DNA from 3 places in the Bradyrhizobium sp. Cp5.3 genome. Region 1 is predicted to be linked to each of the others. Evidence: predicted binding sites of a transcription regulator. Region 1 holds the regulator's gene; each other region holds the start of a gene.
The links. The regulator LexA, encoded in region 1, represses DNA repair genes until DNA is damaged. The targets are predictions, from matches to a motif close to TGTTCNNNNTGTGTTCNG.
Positions count from the first base shown of each region.

Region 2: the regulator LexA is predicted to act here: its motif matches at 3,487-3,504, upstream of ruvC (crossover junction endodeoxyribonuclease RuvC).
Region 3: the regulator LexA is predicted to act here: its motif matches at 3,746-3,763, upstream of K289_RS0123185 (DUF3072 domain-containing protein).

Region 1 is NZ_AUFA01000003.1:202,052-208,255, reverse strand. Features, by position in the region: gene K289_RS48475 (hypothetical protein) at 1-541, opposite strand, end outside; gene K289_RS0106275 (helix-turn-helix transcriptional regulator) at 762-1,889, shown strand; gene glp (gephyrin-like molybdotransferase Glp) at 2,017-3,228, shown strand; gene lexA (transcriptional repressor LexA) at 3,404-4,102, shown strand; gene K289_RS51420 (hypothetical protein) at 4,398-4,829, shown strand; gene K289_RS0106255 (ComEC/Rec2 family competence protein) at 4,841-6,204, opposite strand, start outside.
Region 2 is NZ_AUFA01000019.1:19,514-25,717, forward strand. Features, by position in the region: gene K289_RS0123920 (metallophosphoesterase) at 1-184, opposite strand, end outside; gene K289_RS0123925 (DUF6869 domain-containing protein) at 289-1,158, opposite strand; gene ruvB (Holliday junction branch migration DNA helicase RuvB) at 1,260-2,294, opposite strand; gene ruvA (Holliday junction branch migration protein RuvA) at 2,315-2,932, opposite strand; gene ruvC (crossover junction endodeoxyribonuclease RuvC) at 2,929-3,456, opposite strand; gene K289_RS0123945 (YebC/PmpR family DNA-binding transcriptional regulator) at 3,680-4,426, opposite strand; gene K289_RS0123950 (methyl-accepting chemotaxis protein) at 4,636-6,204, shown strand, end outside.
Region 3 is NZ_AUFA01000018.1:22,390-28,593, reverse strand. Features, by position in the region: gene rpe (ribulose-phosphate 3-epimerase) at 1-122, shown strand, start outside; gene K289_RS50645 (hypothetical protein) at 131-286, shown strand; gene K289_RS48870 (hypothetical protein) at 458-670, shown strand; gene K289_RS0123200 (Do family serine endopeptidase) at 938-2,479, shown strand; gene K289_RS0123195 (hypothetical protein) at 2,726-3,103, shown strand; gene K289_RS44925 (DUF6496 domain-containing protein) at 3,180-3,428, opposite strand; gene K289_RS0123185 (DUF3072 domain-containing protein) at 3,515-3,709, opposite strand; gene K289_RS0123180 (hypothetical protein) at 3,825-4,046, shown strand; gene K289_RS0123175 (hypothetical protein) at 4,066-4,248, shown strand; gene K289_RS0123170 (hypothetical protein) at 4,309-4,509, shown strand; gene K289_RS0123165 (hypothetical protein) at 4,583-4,801, opposite strand; gene K289_RS0123160 (hypothetical protein) at 4,897-5,157, opposite strand; gene K289_RS52400 (hypothetical protein) at 5,169-5,522, shown strand; gene K289_RS0123150 (HWE histidine kinase domain-containing protein) at 5,519-6,204, opposite strand, start outside.

The sequences.
Region 1 (6,204 bases):
TATTGTTGGCGGCTGAAGAAGACAGGCCAATTATCGCACCCTCACCAATAGCCGTGCCGTTCGCACCAGCAAAAATCTTCGCCTGCGCGCCCATGATAGTGTCATTGGTGTTGGCGTTACTGAATGCCTGGTATCCTACGGCCGTGGAATTGGTCCCCTGAGCCGTCGCAGATGCACCAACGGCCGTGGTCCCAGCGGAACCCGCTAAGCTGGATGCACCGATTGCCGTGCCATTCGCAATTGGATTGACGAACGCTCCGTCGCCAACGGCCACGCTATTGGAGCCTGCTGCTGTGGCACCAAAACCGACAGCGGTATTAGCGGTACCGGTCGCGATGGCCTGGCAGTTCGCGCTGTTCAATAAATCAGTGTTGCCCGCGGCTCCCGAATTGCACCCCGCCATGGCCGTTGCCGAGAAGAAAATTGGACAAATTGCCAGAACAAAGGCAGCAGCAAACCGCTGGTTCAATCGACGCAACAGCGCGGCGACAACAATCGCAAATACGAGATTTCGGCCCGATTGGGTTGCTGACGTCGGCATTTTCGTCCCCGCTCTGAATCGATGACATCGTTTCTGCCTCGAAACCTTGCAAACGCCGGACACAGAGGCATCTGACGTTCGTCGGATGCATCGACGGCCGCGGCGGAAATGCCCACGCGGTGCGGCTTTGCGGCAACATCGGCGCGTCTGCCGCTTTTCTGCCCTTGCCCGTGGCGCCGGCGCGCGCTCAAATGCCGCATTGCAATTTGAGGTTTTTTGAATGCGGGCCGGCGATATTTCGGACGACGCCGTATTGGATCTCGTCGGCGCCATTTATGACACCGCGCTCGATGGAAACCGCTGGGCAAGCGTGCTGACGCGCATCGACGATGCCGTCGGCGGCCGCAGCCTGTTCGGCGTCTATGATCCCGGAAGCGGCCTCTCCAGCCTGCTGTCGCCCCGGATCGATCCCGAGCGTGTGCAGAACCTGCTCGGCTGGGCGCCGCGCAACCCCCTGTTGCCGCTCGGCATCGGCAGGGCGCCCGGCGAGGTCTTCACCATCGGCGATTTCATTACGCGCGACGAATTCACCCGCAGCGACTTCTACAATGAATGGTGGCAGCCGGCCGGATTCGACGCCGAGCCGCTGACGACCAATCTGCTGGTCGATCATAACGCCACAGGCATTCTGACCAGTCACCGGCCGTCCAACCTGCCATCCTATGACGGCAAGGCACGACGGCTGTTTGCGACCCTGGCGCAGCACCTCGTGCGCGCGGTTGCCTTCCAGCGGCACACGCACCAGCTCGACATCACCGGCCGCGCGGCGCTGGCGGGCCTCGACGAACTCGATCAGGGGTTCGTGCTCGCGGACGCTCAGGCACGTCCGGTATTCGTCAATCGCCGCGCGCGTGAACTGCTCGACGTCGCCGATAGCGTCGTGCTCGAGGCGGGCGCGCTGAGCGCCGTCAACAGCGAAGACGGCCGCCGTCTGCGGACGCTGATCGGTTCGTGCAGCCTCGACAATCCTGTTCGCATCGGCGGCGAGATGAGCCTGCGCCGGCCGCCCGGCCGCATGCCGCTGCACGTGCAGGTGACGCCGGTCGGCAGCGATTGGACGGAGAGCGCCGTGCCGCTCGCCTCCGGCTGGCGCTCGAGCGCGATGCTGCTCATCACCGACCCCGAGCCCAATGCGCGGGCAAGACTCGAGGCGTTGCGCGAGCGCTACGGCCTCACCCGCGCCGAAGCCGCGTTCGCGCTCGAGATTGTGAAGGGCGACGGCCGCAAGACCACGGCCGAGCGGCTCGGCATCACCGATGGAACCGCACGCAGCCACCTGTCGAGGATTTTTGATAAGACCGGCGTGAGTCGGCAGGCCGAGTTGGTGCGGCTCTTGCTGCAGAAATAGATTTCCCGCCTGGTCAACATCGCAGGGACGTGCGCGTGACCTGCGCTTCCGGAGCCCTTTTGCTTCGGCCCCTCCACTCGGCTAGAACCTTGCCGACCAGTCCTTCGATTTGTAGCGGGAGTTCGCCGTGGCCCTCATGCCGGTTTCCGATGCGCTTGCCGCCGTACTCGCGGGTGCAGAGCCTCTGGCCGAGGAAACGATCGCGCTCGACGATGCCTTCCATCGCGTGCTCGCGCGCGATGTTGCGGCCCGGCGTACGCAGCCGCCGCAGGCGATGTCGGCGATGGACGGCTACGCCGTGCGCGCGAGCGATGTGGCCAATGTCGACACGCAGCTCTCCGTGATCGGCGAGGTCGCCGCGGGCCGGCCGTTCGCGGGGACGGTGGGCGCCGGCGAAGCGGTGCGGATCTTCACCGGTGGCGTCGTTCCCGATGGCGCGGACGCCGTCGTGATCCAGGAGGATACGGTCGCTGAGGGCAAGCGCGTCACGATCAAGGAGGCCGCCATTGCCGGCCGGCACATCCGCCCCGCCGGCGTCGATTTTCGCGAGGGCGACGTGCTGCTGCGGAAGGGAACCCGCCTCACCGAGCGCGACCTCGCGCTCGCCGCCGGCATGAACCATCCCCGCCTTCCCATCCGCCGCCGTCCGAAGGTCGCGATCCTCGCGACCGGCGATGAGCTGGTGATGCCGGGCTCGACGCCCGGGCCCGGCCAGATCGTCTACTCCAACGGCTACGCCCTCCACGCGCTCGCCCGCAGCGAAGGCGCCGAAACGATCGACCTTGGGGTCGTCGCCGATACCCTGGAGGCCACCACTGCCGGTATCCGCCGCGGGCGCGAGAGTGGCGCCGACATCCTGCTGACGACCGGCGGCGCCTCGGTCGGCGACCACGACCTGGTCCAGCAGGCGCTCAAGGCCGAGGGCATCTCGATGTCGTTCTGGAAGATCGCGATGCGGCCGGGCAAGCCGATGATGCACGGTCATCTCGGCGCGATGCGCGTGATCGGCCTGCCCGGCAATCCCGTGTCATCCTACGTTTGCGGCTTCCTGTTCGCGGTGCCGCTGATTCGCGCGCTTGCCGGCCGCGCAGTGATTCACCACCGCCGCGAGCGCGCCGTGCTCGGCCGCGACCTCAGTGCCAACGACATGCGCGAGGACTATCTTCGCGCGCGCCTCGAAGTGCGCGACGACGGCACGCTGGTTGCGCTGCCCGTCAACCATCAGGACTCCTCGCTGCTTGCGAATCTCGCTGCGGCACAGGTACTTCTCGTGCGGCCGCCATTCGCGCCGAAGGCCGACGCCGGCGCGCCTTGCGAGGTGTTGCGGCTGCCCGGTTGAACGCAACGGCGACACGTGTTCCGCGAACTTTGTCGCGTTCACGGTAAATTAAGCAGTTGCGGAACACATATCGAACATATAGTGTCCGTTCATGATTTGTTTCGAGCATCTAGCGGCTTGCCGCTGAATTCAGCGTCTCGGAATCGAACGACATCAACCGGGGGATTTGGTCGAGATGTTAACGCGCAAACAATACGAGCTTCTGCGGTTCATCAGCGAGCGTCTGAAGGAAAGCGGCGTGCCGCCCTCCTTCGACGAGATGAAGGACGCGCTCGACCTGCGCTCGAAGTCCGGTATCCATCGCCTGATCACCGCGCTCGAGGAGCGCGGCTTCATCCGGCGCCTGCCCAATCGCGCCCGCGCCATCGAAGTGATCAAGCTACCGGAGCTCCAGGCTGCCGCCGGAAGCCGGCGCGGCTTCACGCCCAGCGTCATCGAAGGCAATCTCGGCAAGGTGCGTGGCTCCAGTGCACCGGTGGACGAAGGCGAGCGTCCGGTCGCAGTGCCGGTGATGGGCCGCATCGCGGCCGGTACGCCGATCGAGGCCTTGCAGACCCGCAGCCACACCATCAGCGTACCGCCGGACATGCTCGGCTCGGGCGAGCACTACGCGCTCGAAGTGCGCGGCGATTCGATGGTTGAGGCCGGCATCCTCGACGGCGACATGGCGCTGATCCAGCGCAACGAGACCGCCGATACCGGCGACATCGTGGTTGCCCTGATCGACGACGAGGAAGCGACGCTGAAGCGCTTTCGCCGCCGCGGCGCCTCGATCGCGCTCGAGCCCGCCAATGCCGCCTATGAGGTGCGCATCCTGCCGCCGAACCGCGTGAAAATTCAGGGCAAGCTGATCGGTCTGTACCGGAAGTACTGAGCGCATGCGGCGGAGCCGTGAGCCGATGCTCGTCGTGCGGAGCAACTGATCTCCGCCGCGTGTAGTGCGGCGCCGATGAATCCAGGAATGATGTCGACAAGCGCAGCATAAAAGAATTCACAGGAGCGCGCTTTGTTCCAAACGCTCTTGATGAACGTGGAAAAGATAAAGTGATCGGCAGGTCTGCACACAAGTCGCAGATTTGCCCTCAACATCGCATATCATCGTAGCCTTCCTGATAGAGGCCTGGGCCTCCGGGGGCACGGGTCGCTATCTCTGATGAGGAGCACTTGCGATGTGTGACTACAGTCTGCATGCCGTCGCGACCCGTCCCGCCCAGGTCGGTGAGACGATCGTCACGACAACCTTCCGCGGCACCTCGACACGCGGCTTCGCTTCGGAAGCCGATCTCTCGGTCGCGGTCTGCCTGCTGCCGGGGACGGAGCTCGCCTTCGCCGACAATGTCCGCTACGACAATCGCTGGATCTGGACGCGCACCATCAACTCCCGCGTCGGCAAGTTCGGCAAGGTCGATCCGCACATTCCGGACCGCCATCATGATGCGATCGAATTCCCGGACGGCAAGTATGTGCTGGTGACGCAGCTCGTCGAATGCCAGCGCGCAACCGTGCTGCAATTGCCGGTGACCCAGCCGGTCGGTGAGCACAAGCCGCAAGTGGCCGCCGATAGGCCGCAGCCGACCGTGACACGCCTGCCGATCGGCTGACACGATCGATTTCAGTCCTCGGCCTGAAGGTCGGCCTCCGACGGCGTTGCGTCCCTGGAGCGCGGTGTGGCCGGCCGTGGCGCGAGATTTGATTCATAATAACCATCGCCGGCGGCGGCCGGCGACCAGGGGCGGTTTGCGCCCCTCGCCCTCACCGCCTGCACCGCAAAGCCGTCGCCGCGACGCATGAGCGCCAGCCCGCCCTGTCCTGCCAGACGATCCCGGTCGACCACCATCGCCGCGCAATCGGGCGGCGCGGGCCGTGCCGTCACCACCAGCGCGGCCCGGCTGCAATCATCGGACAGCGCGTCGGCGCGCAGCGCCAGGGCGATCAGGCGCCCGTCGGCGAGCGGGGTCACGCATCCGGCCTCGTCGCATGACACGCCGCTGCCGAGCGAGGCGTCACCGGCGCTGCGTGGATCGGCATCGGCCGCAAGCCACTCCTTCGCGAGAAACGCATCCTTGTTCGCCGCGATCAGATGCAGGCGACCGTCGCCGGCGCGCACTGCAATGGTACGCCCGTCGCCGGCGATCAGGATATCCGGCTGGCGCACGGACACCGCCCAGACGATCGCAATGAACAGCACGAGGGCACCGGACCAGCGTAAGGGCGTACGCAGCAGCCCCATCAGGATGATACCGATGCTCGCCGCGACCAATGGCGCGTTGCCGAAGGCGGCAATGCCGCCGACCGCGCCCGGGAGGTTCGCAACCCACTGCGTGACGGCGATCATCCAGTCGATGCCGACACCCATCAGCCACCAGAACACGCCGTCGAGCCCGAACGGCGCAGCGACCAATCCCAACAGCCCGGCCGGCATCACCAGCGCCGAAACCACCGGCATCGCCGCAAGGTTTGCGAGCACGCCGAACGGCGTGACACGGTGGAAGTGGAAGGCGGCATAGGGCGTGGTCGCAAGCCCCGCGATGAGCGAGGCCAGGAACAGCATCGCGAGCTCGCGGCCGCCCCACAGCGCGATGCGCGCCGTCGTCGAATGATCGGGCGAGGCGAACAGGTTCGGCATGCCGATCTGTACCAGCGCTACCAGCCCGAGCGTTGCCGCGAACGACATTTGAAAACTGGGGTGAACCAGCGCTTCCGGCGCGACCGCGAGCACGATCAGGGCAGCCACTGCAAGCGTCCGGAAGGTAATGGCACGGCGATCGACCATCACCGCGATCAGCACCACTGCGGTCATGAAAAACGATCTTTGCGTGGCGACCTCCGCGCCGGACAGCAAGAGATAGAACGCCGCGGCGACGAGCGCGGCAGCGGCCGACCATTTCTTGATCGGAAAGCTGACGGCGAGGCCCGGGATCAAAGCGAGCAGCGCGCGAACCGCAAAGAAGACGACGCCGGCGACCACCGCCATGT
Region 2 (6,204 bases), on a different contig from region 1:
CGTGAATGTCGGCGATCGCGGCGATCTTCAGCAGAAAATCCGCCGGCCATTGCCGCGGGGCCGGATGATAGCGGGTGACGCGAAGCCGCATCACCGGCTCGACGCCGACGCCATAGGCAGCGGTCGAGACGCCGAGGGCGGACAGACCGCCAATGGAACGGATGAGATGTCGCCGAGAGATCATGAAACCCCGATCGTGATGCCCCTCCTTGATGCGGTCCGATTGGAGCGGAATTGGGATGCGCTTGTGCAGACCGTCTGCATCCTCGTGCAGACCGTCTGCACAGATTACCAGCGCTCCTGCCCGACCAAGGCATCCAGCCGCGACTTCAACTCGTCGGATGCGCGGTAGTACCAGACGCCGCCGAGCAGATCGCGAAAGCGTGTGTTGACGCAGGCCTCGCGCTCGATGCGGTCGATCGTGGCGAGGCTGATCACGTCCTCGAGCGGACCGGCGGCGAGCAGCGACAGCAGCACGGGATTGGACTCGATCCTCAGGATCTCGAGAATGAGGTCGATCATCCGGTCGGGATCGTCCTCGCGCAGGTCGCGCTCGAAATCCATCATCGCGAACAGATTGTCGTCCTGGTCACGCTCGGATTTGGAATATTGCTCGACCCAGGCGCGGGCTAATTCCGCAAGCGTCATGCCGGCGCAGTCGAGCGGCTCGCGCGGCGTGCGCTGCGCGATGTGATCGGCCCGCCACGCTTGCTCGTCGGCGATTTTTGCGACACGCGACATCACGGGATCATCTTGCGCGAAATGCACGCCGCCGAGCAGCCAGCGCAGGCGCGCATTGCGCTCCGCCTCCTGCTCGATGCGCGCGATCACCTCAGCGCCATGCGCGTAGAACAGCGCCAGCAGGAACTTGTCGTTGAGCTGCATCACCGTCTGCTTGTCGGCTTCCGTCTTGAGAACCTCCAGCACGAGATCGAGCGCGCCTTGGGGCCTGCGATGCGGCAGATGATCGAAGTAGAGTTTGATGGCCCAGATACTGCCGACCTGGTCGCGCCGGCTGACGCGCTGCAGCGCGCACCACATCGACGCCAGTTCGCCGAGCGGCATCGGATCGAGAAACGCCTCGGTCTCGTCGGGCGTGCGCAGTTGCGGCACGGCCGCGATGGCCTCCAGCAATGTCGCGTTGTCCGTCAGCCCCATTCCTTCCCACTCCCTTGCCAATGTGCGCGAGCGGCGACCCCGATCGCCGCGCGTCCGCATTAGTGACAGGTGGGAACCGGTGGGTTCACCGACTGTGGCAGTCAGTCGTCCTCGGCCTGGTCGCTGCCGAACAGGCCAAACTGTGCCGGATCGCGGTTGGGCTCAGTGAGGCCGAGGTGGCGGAACGCATGCGAGGTCAGCAGCCGGCCGCGCGGGGTGCGCTGCAGATAGCCGCACTGGATCAGATAGGGCTCGATGATGTCCTCGATCGCGTCGCGCGGCTCGGACAGCGCCGCCGCCATCGTCTCGACGCCGACCGGACCGCCGCCATAGTTCAGCGCGATGGTCGTGAGGTAGCGGCGATCCATGGCGTCCAGGCCTGCAGCGTCAACCTCGAGCGCGCTGAGCGCATGGTCGGCGATCTTGCGGTCGATCTCGTCGGCATTCGCCGCCGAGGCGAAATCGCGCACGCGGCGCAAGAGGCGGCCGGCGATGCGCGGCGTGCCGCGGGCGCGGCGCGCGATCTCGTTGGCGCCGTCCGCGCTCATGCCGACATTGAGCACGCGCGCGCCGCGGGTGACGATGCTTTCCAATTCCTCGATCGTATAGAAATTGAGCCGCACCGGAATGCCGAAGCGGTCGCGCAAGGGATTTGTCAGAAGGCCAGCGCGCGTGGTGGCGCCGACGAGCGTGAACTTCGAGAGCTCGATCTTGACCGAGCGCGCCGCGGGGCCCTCGCCGATGATCAGGTCGAGCTGAAAATCCTCCATCGCGGGATAGAGCACTTCTTCCACTGCGGGACTCAACCGATGAATTTCATCGATGAAGAGCACGTCGCGCTCTTCGAGATTGGTCAGCAGCGCCGCGAGATCGCCGGCCTTGGCGATCACGGGGCCTGATGTGGCGCGAAAGCCGACGCCGAGCTCCTTCGCCACGATCTGCGCCAGCGTGGTCTTGCCGAGACCAGGGGGACCGACAAACAGCACATGGTCCAGTGCCTCGCCGCGCTTGCGCGCCGCCTCGATGAAGATCGAGAGGTTCTTGCGCGCCTGCTGCTGGCCGACGAAGTCGGACAGCGACTGCGGGCGCAGTGCGGTGTCGCCGACATCGTCACTGCGGCGTTCGGACGAGACCATGCGGGACGCCTTGGGGTCGCTCACTTCGCGAGCTCCTTCAAGCCGAGGCGAATGAGCTGCGCCGTCTCGGCATGCTCACCGGCGCTGCGCGAGGCCGTTGCGATGGCAGCGGCAGCCTGCGGCTGGCCGTAGCCGAGATTGACCAGCGCGGAGATCGCGTCCGCCACCGGGCGCGGCGCGCGCTGGTCGTCGACGGCGCCGGCGAGATGCACGACGTGCGGATCGACATTGGCAAAGGCCGGCGCCTTGTCCTTCAATTCGGTGACGATGCGCTCGGCGACCTTGGGGCCGACGCCCGGCGTGCGCGACACCGCGGCCTTGTCGCGCAGCGCAATGGCGTTGGCGAGATCGGAAGGCGGCAGCGTGCCGAGCACCGCGAGCGCGACCTTGGCGCCGACGCCCTGCACGGTCTGGAGCAGGCGGAACCATTCGCGCTCCTGGTCGGTGCGGAAGCCGAACAATTTGATCTGGTCCTCGCGGACATAGGTCTCGATCGACAGCACGGCGGCCTCGCCCGGTGACGGCAAATGCTGCAGCGTGCGCGTCGAGCAATGCACCTGATAGCCGACACCGCCGACGTCGAGGATGACGAAATCCTCGCCGTAGGAATCGATCAGACCCTTGAGCTTGCCGATCATAGCCCCGCCACCTTCAGCCTTAGCGCCGTGCTCTGGCGGTGATGGGCGTGGGTGATGGCGATGGCGAGCGCGTCGGCGGCATCCGCGGACGGCGGCTCGGCTTTCGGCAGCAATATCTTCAACATTATCGCGATCTGGTGCTTGTCGGCGTGACCGGCGCCGACCACCGTCTTCTTGACCTGGTTCGGCGCGTATTCGGCGACGGTGATACCGAACATCGCGGGCGCCAGCATGGCGACGCCGCGGGCCTGGCCGAGTTTCAGCGTCGCAACGCCGTCCTTGTTCACAAAAGTCTGCTCGACGGCGGCTTCCATCGGCTTGTGATCGGACAGGACCGCCGCGAGCCCCTCATGGATCGCGAGCAGCCGGCTCGACAGCGGCAAATCGTCCGGCGGTTCCACCGAGCCACAGGCGACGTAGATGAGACGATTGCCCTCTGCCTCGATCACGCCCCAGCCGGTGCGGCGGAGGCCAGGGTCGATGCCGATGATACGGACGGGCTGGCGAATCGGGAGCGCGGTCATCGGCCAGTGATAGCGGCTGACTGCTGCGGGGGAAACAGAAACAGAACGGAAGTAACAGGGGAAGTATGGTCTCTCGTGGTTGAGTGCCCTGCGCTGCCCGCCACGGCGTCATACCCCGCGAAGGCGGCGTATCCAGTACGCCGCGGCTTCTCCGTATCTCGCTGGCGTCTCTGGAATACTGGGTCGCCCGGTCAAGACCGGGCGACGACAGGGAGAATGAGGCTCAGCCGCCCATCTTCGCCATCAGCGCGTCCGACACCTCGAAATTGGCGTAGACGTTCTGGACGTCGTCATGCTCGTTGAGCAGGTCCATCAGCTTGAGCAGTTTCTCGCCGGTCTCGTCATCGACCGAGACCGTGTTCTGCGGCTTCCAGATCAGCGCGGCCTTGCGCGGCTCGCCGAACTTGGCTTCCAGCGCCTTGGCGACGTCGCGGTAGCTCTCGGTCGAGGCGTAGATCTCGTGGCCGCTCTCGCTCGAGATCACGTCGTCGGCGCCGGCCTCGATCGCGGCGTCGAGCACCGCGTCGTCGGAGGCAACGCTGCGGTCATATTCGATGATGCCGGTGCGGTCGAACATGAAGGAGACCGAGCCGGTTTCGCCGAGATTGCCGCCCGACTTGGTGAAGAAGGAGCGGATGTCGGAGGCCGCGCGGTTGCGGTTGTCGGTCAGCGCCTCGACGATGACGGCGACGCCACCGGGGCCATACCCCTCGTAGCGGATCTCGTCATAGTTCTCGCCGTCGCTGCCGAGTGCCTTCTTGATGGCGCGCTCGATATTGTCCTTCGGCATGTTCTCCTGGCGCGCGGCGATCACGGCGGCGCGCAGGCGCGGGTTCATGTTGGGGTCGGGCGTGCCCAGCTTGGCCGCGACGGTGATTTCCCGCGCCAGCTTGCCGAAGAGCTTCGACTTCTGGGCATCCTGCCGCCCCTTGCGGTGCATGATGTTCTTGAATTGGGAATGTCCGGCCATGCTGGTCTCTTCGAATGGTCTCTTGCGTCGTCCGCCAATCAGGGGGAAAGCGCGGCCTTATAGGCCGCCAACCCACCGGAATGAAAGGGTTCTCTCAGATTAAAGGTAACATCGTAAGGGCACGTGCCTTACGGTGAGGCATTGTTAACCCTGACTTCATTTCGGCTTGCGAAAATAGCGTCCGCTCGTCCACCGACAAGAGTGACCTGATGGCGTTCGCATTATTTCGCAAGCGTGAGCCGGATATGTCCGCGCCTGTGGCAGCCCCGCAGGCCGAGGCGTTAGCTGCGCGTTCCGAGCCGCCCCAAGAAACGTCCCAGGCCGCCGAGGGCGATTCGGCCCGCGAAATCCTGGAGCTGCTGGAACTCGAGCTCGGCGCCATGATTCGCCAGCTCGAACGTGCCGCCAATTCGGTCGCCGGCGGTGCGGAGGCTACCGCCGCGACGCTTGCCACCATCCGCGCGCGCACCGATGCGCTGACCGGACGCACCAACGCCGCCCAGTCGACCGCATCCACCTTCGCCGAGGCCGCCGACAAGTTCACCCAATCCGCGCAGGGAATCGGCGCGCAGGTCCGCGCCGCCGGAAAGCTCGCCGACGAGGCCAGCGCGGCGGCGCAGGAGGCCCGCGCCAATGTCGACCGCCTGCGCGAGTCCTCGGCCGCGATCGGCAATGTCGTCAACCTGATCGCGCAGATCGCGAGGCAGACGACGCTGCTCGCGCTCAACTCGACGATCGAGGCTGCACGCGCCGGCGCGGCGGGGAAAGGCTTTGCAGTCGTCGCCACCGAGGTCAAGGCGCTGGCGGTGCAGACCCAGAGTGCGACGGAAGAGATCACGAAGAAGATCGACGCGCTGCAGAAGGACGCGGCCAGCTCAGCGGATGCGGTGCACCGCATCTCGCAGGCGATCGAGGCGATCCGTCCGGTGTTCGAGACCGTCGACGGCGCGGTCGCGGAGCAGAACGCGACCACCAGCGAGGTCTCCGGCAACGCCGCCAGCGCGTCGCAATTCATCGTCTCGGTCGGCGAGAGCGCGGCCGAGATCGACGCCGCGACCAAGGCCGCCGAGACCCATGGCGAGAGCGTCGCCAGCGCCGGCAAGGCCGTCACCACGTTCGCACAGAAGCTGAAGTCGCGCTGCGCGGTCCTGCTCAGCCAGAGTGAGCATGACGATCGCCGCAAGACCGAGCGGCTTCCCTGCCACCTCAAATTCGAAAGCGCGCGCGGCGTGATGCCGGTCTACGAGATCGCGATGGATGCGGTGCTGATCGGCGGCGCGGACGCGGCACGGCTTGCGCTGCACGCGGTGATCGAGGGCGCGCTCGAAGGCGTCGGCGCCTGCCGCCTGCGCGTGATTGAGCAATCCAAGGCCGGCGCCCGCGCGCAATTCGTCGGTCCTAATGCGGAGCTAGCCGAGAAGATCGAAGACCGGATGTGGTCGATCCACGAGGAGAACACCGAGTTCGTCACCCGTGCCATGGAAGCGGGTAGCGCGCTGACGAAGATCTTCGAGCAGGCGGTCGCGCGCGGTGACGTCAAGATCGATGACCTCTTCGACACCGATTATGCGGAGATTGCCGGCACCAATCCGCAACAATACCGCACGAAATATCTGGACTGGGCCGACCGGGCACTGCCGCCGTTCCAGGAAGCCTTTCTGGCAAAGGAGCCGCGCATGGCGTTCTGCGCCATGGTCGACCGCAACGGCTTCCTGCCGGTGCACAACAAGATCTATTCGCACCCGCAGCGACCGGGCGATGTCGCCTGGAACACAGCC
Region 3 (6,204 bases), on a different contig from region 1:
ACAGCGCCGACTATGCCCGCAACATCGGGGCTATTCGCCTCGCCGCGGAAGCCGGCCGGGTTCCCAACCTGCAACAAAATTCGGCGCCTCCGGCGCGTGCCGTCGAGACGGCACTCCGGTAGACTAACGGGTGGTTCATGCGGCGAATACGCCGTGGCGCCGCCGCGCGTTCCTCGCGGGCGAAGCCTGCGAGGAGATGCAGGGCTATCTCATCGGCCGGCCGGAACTCATCGAGCGTGATCTCGATTTGATCGGCGTCAATGTCGGGCGTCGTCTCTACGTGTAGCCTGCGAGCAGTCGGTTCCCACGGGCTCAGGAACCACTCGCGTTTCCTAGAAATTAACCCAAGTTAGGCGAGCGGGATGGCAAGTTGGCCCGCAGAAAATCTTTTGCATAACCGCCATCGGCCTGACGCAAATCAAGGCAATAAGCCGAGTTGAACGCGAGGGAGGGTCTCATGGAGAACGTACGTCGCTACCGGGCACTTGCATCCCTCTGTCGTCAACAGGCGGCCTATCGACCGCTCCAGACCTGGGAGCTCCTTGGTCAGGCCGAGCATTTCGAACATCTCGCTGAAATCGAGCTGAAAGCTCATTTCGACGCGTGCAACGCGAAAGCCGCAGACGAGGCTCCGGCCGCTCCGAAATGGGAAACTCCGGCTGCGGCCTGATGAAGTCGGACACTGCTTTCGTCAAAACGACGTCACTCCCCGGGACTGTCATGGTCTCCGGCGCGGCGTAGGTATTGCGCTGCTCCGCTCGCAGGTGTTTGCTGACCACCGCTCACACTGAGCCGATCTCGAACCGAGTCGCGCAATTTCGGCCGCGGCCCCGGCCGCACATTCTTTGCCAAGATTTAATCGCGTGGACGGGACGTCGTAAGGTTGCGGCGCCCATGTTGGATGCAAGGCGACACCTTCCAACATGGACATTTCGACATGAACGATCCCGTCAATTCCGGCACTAAACCCCATACCATTCTCCGGCCACGCCGGCTCGCGCTGCTTGGCACCGTGGGCGCGCTCGGCCTCGCCGTGCTGGCGACGGCTCCGGGCACGTCTCCCTTCCAGGCTTCTCTCATTGCCCCGGCGCAGGCCGCTGAAACGACCGCGACGCCGCCCGGCTTCGCCGATCTCGTGTCCAAGGTGAAACCCGCCGTGATCTCGGTGCGGGTGAAGATTGACCAGGACAGCGACAAGAGTGCGATGCTGCAGCAGAATCGGATGGATTCCGACGAGGATTCGCCGTTCGAGCAGTTCTCGCGGCAGTTCGGCTTCCGCTCTCCCAATGACATGCCCAATGGCATGAACGGTATGCCCCGCCAGCGCCACCAGATGGTTACGGGCGAGGGCTCCGGCTTCTTCATTTCGGCTGACGGTTACGCGGTGACCAACAACCACGTCGTCGACCATGCCCAATCCGTGCAAGTGACGACGGATGACGGCACGATCTACACCGCGAAGGTGGTCGGCACCGATCCGAAGACCGACCTGGCGCTGATCAAGGTTGAAGGCAAGAAGGACTTTGCGTTCGTCAAATTCTCCGACCAGAAGCCGCGGATCGGCGACTGGGTGGTCGCGGTCGGCAATCCCTTCGGCCTCGGTGGCACCGTGACCGCCGGCATCGTCTCGGCCAGCGGCCGCGACATCGGCAACGGTCCCTATGACGACTACATTCAGATCGACGCGCCGATCAACAAGGGCAATTCCGGCGGTCCGGCGTTCGACATGAACGGCAACGTGATCGGCGTGAACACCGCGATCTTCTCGCCCTCCGGCGGCTCGGTCGGCATCGGTTTCGACATTCCGGCGGCGACAGCAAAGCTCGTTGTTGCCCAGCTGAAGGACAAGGGCTCGGTCACCCGTGGCTGGCTCGGCGTGCAGGTCCAGCCGGTAAACGCTGATATCGCCGACAGCCTCGGCCTGAAGGAGGCGAGGGGTGCGATCGTCGACAATCCGCAGGACGGCAGCCCCGCGGCGAAGGCGGGCATCGAGGCGGGCGACGTCATCACCGCCGTCAACGGCACTGCGGTCAAGGACTCCCGCGACCTCGCCCGCACTATCGGCACGATGGCGCCGGGCAGCTCGGTGAAGCTCGACGTCTGGCACAAGGGTGAGAGCAAGACGGTGACTGTCGCGCTCGGCGAGCTGCCGAATGAGCGGCAGGCCAAGGCCACCGAGGGCAAGGTGCAGCCGGACGCCGGCACGCCGCGCCTCGGTCTCAGCCTGGCGCCGGCCGGCGACGTGCAGGGTGCGGGCCAGAAGGGCGTCGTCGTCACCGAGGTCGACCCGCAGGGTCCGGCTGCGCAGCGCGGTATCCAGACCGGCGACGTCATTCTCAATGTCGGCGGCAAGGCGGTCACCAATGCTGGCGACGTCCGCTCGGAGCTGATGCAGGCGAAATCGTCCGGCAAGCGCAGCGTGCTGCTGCAGGTGAAGAGCGCCGACGCCACTCGGTTCGTCGCCGTGCCGCTCGCCTGAGCCCGGACGCCTTCGATCGCAAATCAAAAAGGCGGCCAGCGGGCCGCCTTTTTCACGCTCCGCTGCGACATACACTAAGGAGGCCGATAACATTCTCGTTAACGGCAGCAATAGTGACGGGTTTGTCTGAAAAAGCCGCGTTCACGCGGCAGTCTTGTGGGAGTTGCGTCCCGGCGGCAATGGCGCTGCCGCGACGGTTGCAAGAGTGGAACTTCAACCACCCGGCCGGTGGCCGGGAGTTCGCATTTGATCGGTGCCGACATGGATCGATTGAAGCTCTCGCGGAGAAGCGCGCTGCTCGTGGTGCCGTTCGTGCTCTACAGCCGAAGCGCCCTGGGGCGTGACGACGGCCGCTACTCCAATTCTCCGCTCAAGCCGTGGTTCGACAGCTTGCGCAGCCATCTCGGTCCCTGTTGCTCGGATGCTGATGGCGTCGCCGTCGCCGATCCCGACTGGGAATCGCACAATGGACACTATCGGGTGCGGCTCGATGGGCAATGGGTCGAGGTGCCGGACGAGGCGGTGATCACCGAACCAAACCTTGCCGGCCGCACCATGGTGTGGCCGGTCAAGACTGCCTTCGGTATCTCGATTCGCTGCTTCATGCCGGGCAGCATGATCTGAGAACACGATCTGAGTGATTGTCGATCTTCGGCAAGGCGCGCCCCGCCTGCGCGCCTTGCCGAATCTCGTCGTAGCGTTAGCGCTTCTTCTTCGATGACTTTCGCTTCTTCGACGCCTTCTTCGTGGCCTTCTTCTTCGGTACCTTCTTGCCCTTCTTGCGTGCCTTCGACAGTCCGATCGCGATTGCCTGCTTGCGGCTCTTCACGCGTCCGCCACGACCGCCGCGGCCGCTCTTCGCGGTGCCCTTCTTGTAGCGCCGCATCTCGCTTTCGACGTCTTTGCCGGAGCTGCGCGAATAGCGCCGTTTCTTTGCTTTCCGTGCCATGCATGTTCTCCGTCGGCCGATGGAGAACCGTTCGCGACAGGCATGGTTCCGAAGGCCCGCGCGAGGCGGCGACGACGGCAAGCTGTCTAGAAGGAATTCGCCAGCTCGATCTCCGCCTCCAGCGCCTGGATGCGCTGTGCCGCTTCGGTGAAGGACAGGTCGCGCGCATATTGCGCGGGCTGGTAGGCTTCTTCGCTCAGCCGCTTCAGCTTGAGCCCTTGCGCGCGCGTCATCTGCTCTGCGAGCAAGACCTTGGCATCGTATTTACCTTGAAGTTGCATGTCGGTGCTCCATCCTGAAATCGTGACTTGACTATATGTTCTTATTTTGTTCTAACAAGCCATGGACAACAGAATTAATGAAATTCGACGCAAAATCAGTGCCTTGAGGCTTGAGATGGCCGACGTCGAGGCGTCCGTTCGCGACCTCCTCAATCGCGACCGCGACTGCACCGGACGTGCGCTCGAGCAGATGGGACTGCGGCGGAAGATCAACCTCTTGATCGGCGAATGGAAGGCGGCGGGCGGCGGCGATGTGCTGCCTGATATCGCCGATCGGATGCGTCTTCGCCCCGCGAAGAAGGACGGCAAACCGGCGCGCCCCATCGCGCGCTGCTAAAGACTTTCGGAGGCGCGCCGTGGACGAAGACCCGGATACGTACCGGATTCTGAAATTGCGCGCCGAGATCCTCGAACTGGGCTCCGCCATCCGCCAATTGCGGCGCGAGGGCCTGGATCATGCGGCGGCACAGCTCCTGATCTCGCGCAAGCGGGCGCAACTCGAGCAGCTCGTCAAGGCACCCGAGCGGCGACCGGCTTAACATCACTGACATCCGACGCAGCTAAAGCGTGCGCGCAATGCGACACGCCGGAGTTCGCCGATGTCGGATGCCGACATGACCGCCTTGCTGCACAAGGTTCTTGATGAAGTCTGTGCCGACGTTCCCGCGTCCGAGACAGCGACCCGCGAGCGCGTTGCCGCGAGATTGCGCGAAGCCGCGCGACGGGATGATTGCTCGGTCGAGGATTTGAAGCGGGCCGGGTGCGATGCGCTGTGCCGCGCACCGACGATGTGGCCCTAAAACGAGTGTCGCTCGAATATCAGATCGAGAAAGGCCCCGCGATCGCGAGGCCTTTGCATGAGGCGTGTACCGCCTATTTGCTCATGCTGCCGCCTTGGTTCGTTCCGGGGCCGGCATTGCCTTGGCTCGATGGGTTTGCGGGTCCGCTGGATTTCGTGTTGGCTCCCGTCGTCTGCGATGACGTCGTCGATGATTGATGTTTCGCTTTATGCGATTTGGCCTGCGCGGCGAAGGGCGCGGCGGCGACGCCGATTGCCAACATCATGGCGAGAGCGAGCTTGGTCGTCTTCATGTGCGGGAACTCCCTGAGTTAGATTGACGCAGGCAGCCAACCGCGTCTCCCGGCAGGAGTTCCGAACAAAGCGCGTTGCGGACCTCGCACGCGCTTCAAAATTCCTTGTCCTCGGCGAGGATGAATACGGCGCCCGTCAAAGCGGCGCCGATCGCAAATGTCGTCACCAGCGTGACCACGAAGACGAAAATCGCCGGACTTCCGCCGTTATTGAGCAGGGTGGCGACTGCCGGGTTCACCAATGTGAGGATCAGGCCGAAGAGCAGTCCCAGCGCAGCGCCCATCATCGCATGCGTCATCACCTTGATGATACCGGTGCGGGAGATCAGGCCGGACGGCTTTTTCTGTGTACGCATGGAACCGCCCCATGAACAGCATGGAAACGCGGTTGATGACCTTCGGGTTCCCCGCGCATGAACGAATTGTCACGCCGGGCTTCATCCGACGTTCATGCCGGGCCTGCGAGGATGCCGCGGAGAAGGAAAAGGGACATGTGATCATGGGAAAGGTCGTCTTTCTTTATCGCTCGCTGGCCTATCGCAACGCGGCGGCCGAAATGCTGCGCAAGGCGCGCAACCTGCCGCGTGGCGCGGAGCGGCGCGCGGCCAGGCGTTATGCAAAGGCGTTGCGCGATCTCGCTCAAACCGAAGCATGGCTGGAGGGACGAGTCGCCGACGAACCGCGTCCGGTGCAGCAAATGAGGACGGCGGCTTCGCGCTAACCCGACGCGCGCTGAAGCTCGCCGGAGGAGGCCGCCTCGAATTTGGCGGGTGAGGTCGACGTCGTGGCCTTCCGCGTCAGCGGCACTTCCAATCGACACAGCAGGCCTTCCGCACGCCAATCGAACTTCGCCTGCCCGCCGAGCTGGGATTCGATGCTGGCGAGCAGGCTCCTCGTGCCGAAGCCGCGAGATTTCGGCGTTCTGACTAGCGGGCCGCCGGATTCCTCCCAGCTCAAGGAGAGGACGTCGTTTTCGGTCTGCCAGCCGATCGTGAGCCGTCCTGCACGCGTCGAGAGCGCGCCATATTTCGCCGAATTGGTGAAGAGCTCGTGCAGCGCCAGCGCAAGCGTCTGAGCCGTCGCCGGCGCAAGCTGAACCTCGGGACCGGCGAGTCTGATCTGACCGCCGAGCGAATAGGGCGCGAGTTCCTCCTCGATCAGCTTGGAGAGCTCGGCGCCCTGCCAGCTCGACAGCGACAGAATGGTGTGGACGCGCGCCAGCGCGTTGATGCGCCCCTCGACCGCGTTGACGTAGGTCTTGACGCTGTCGGCGCGGGTGAGGCGGACGATCGATTGCGCCAGCGCCAGCGCATTCTTGGCGCGATGATCGACCTCCCGCGCCAGCAGATTCTGCCGTTCCTCGGCGCGCTTGCGTTCGGTGATGTCGACGGTGACGCCGCTCA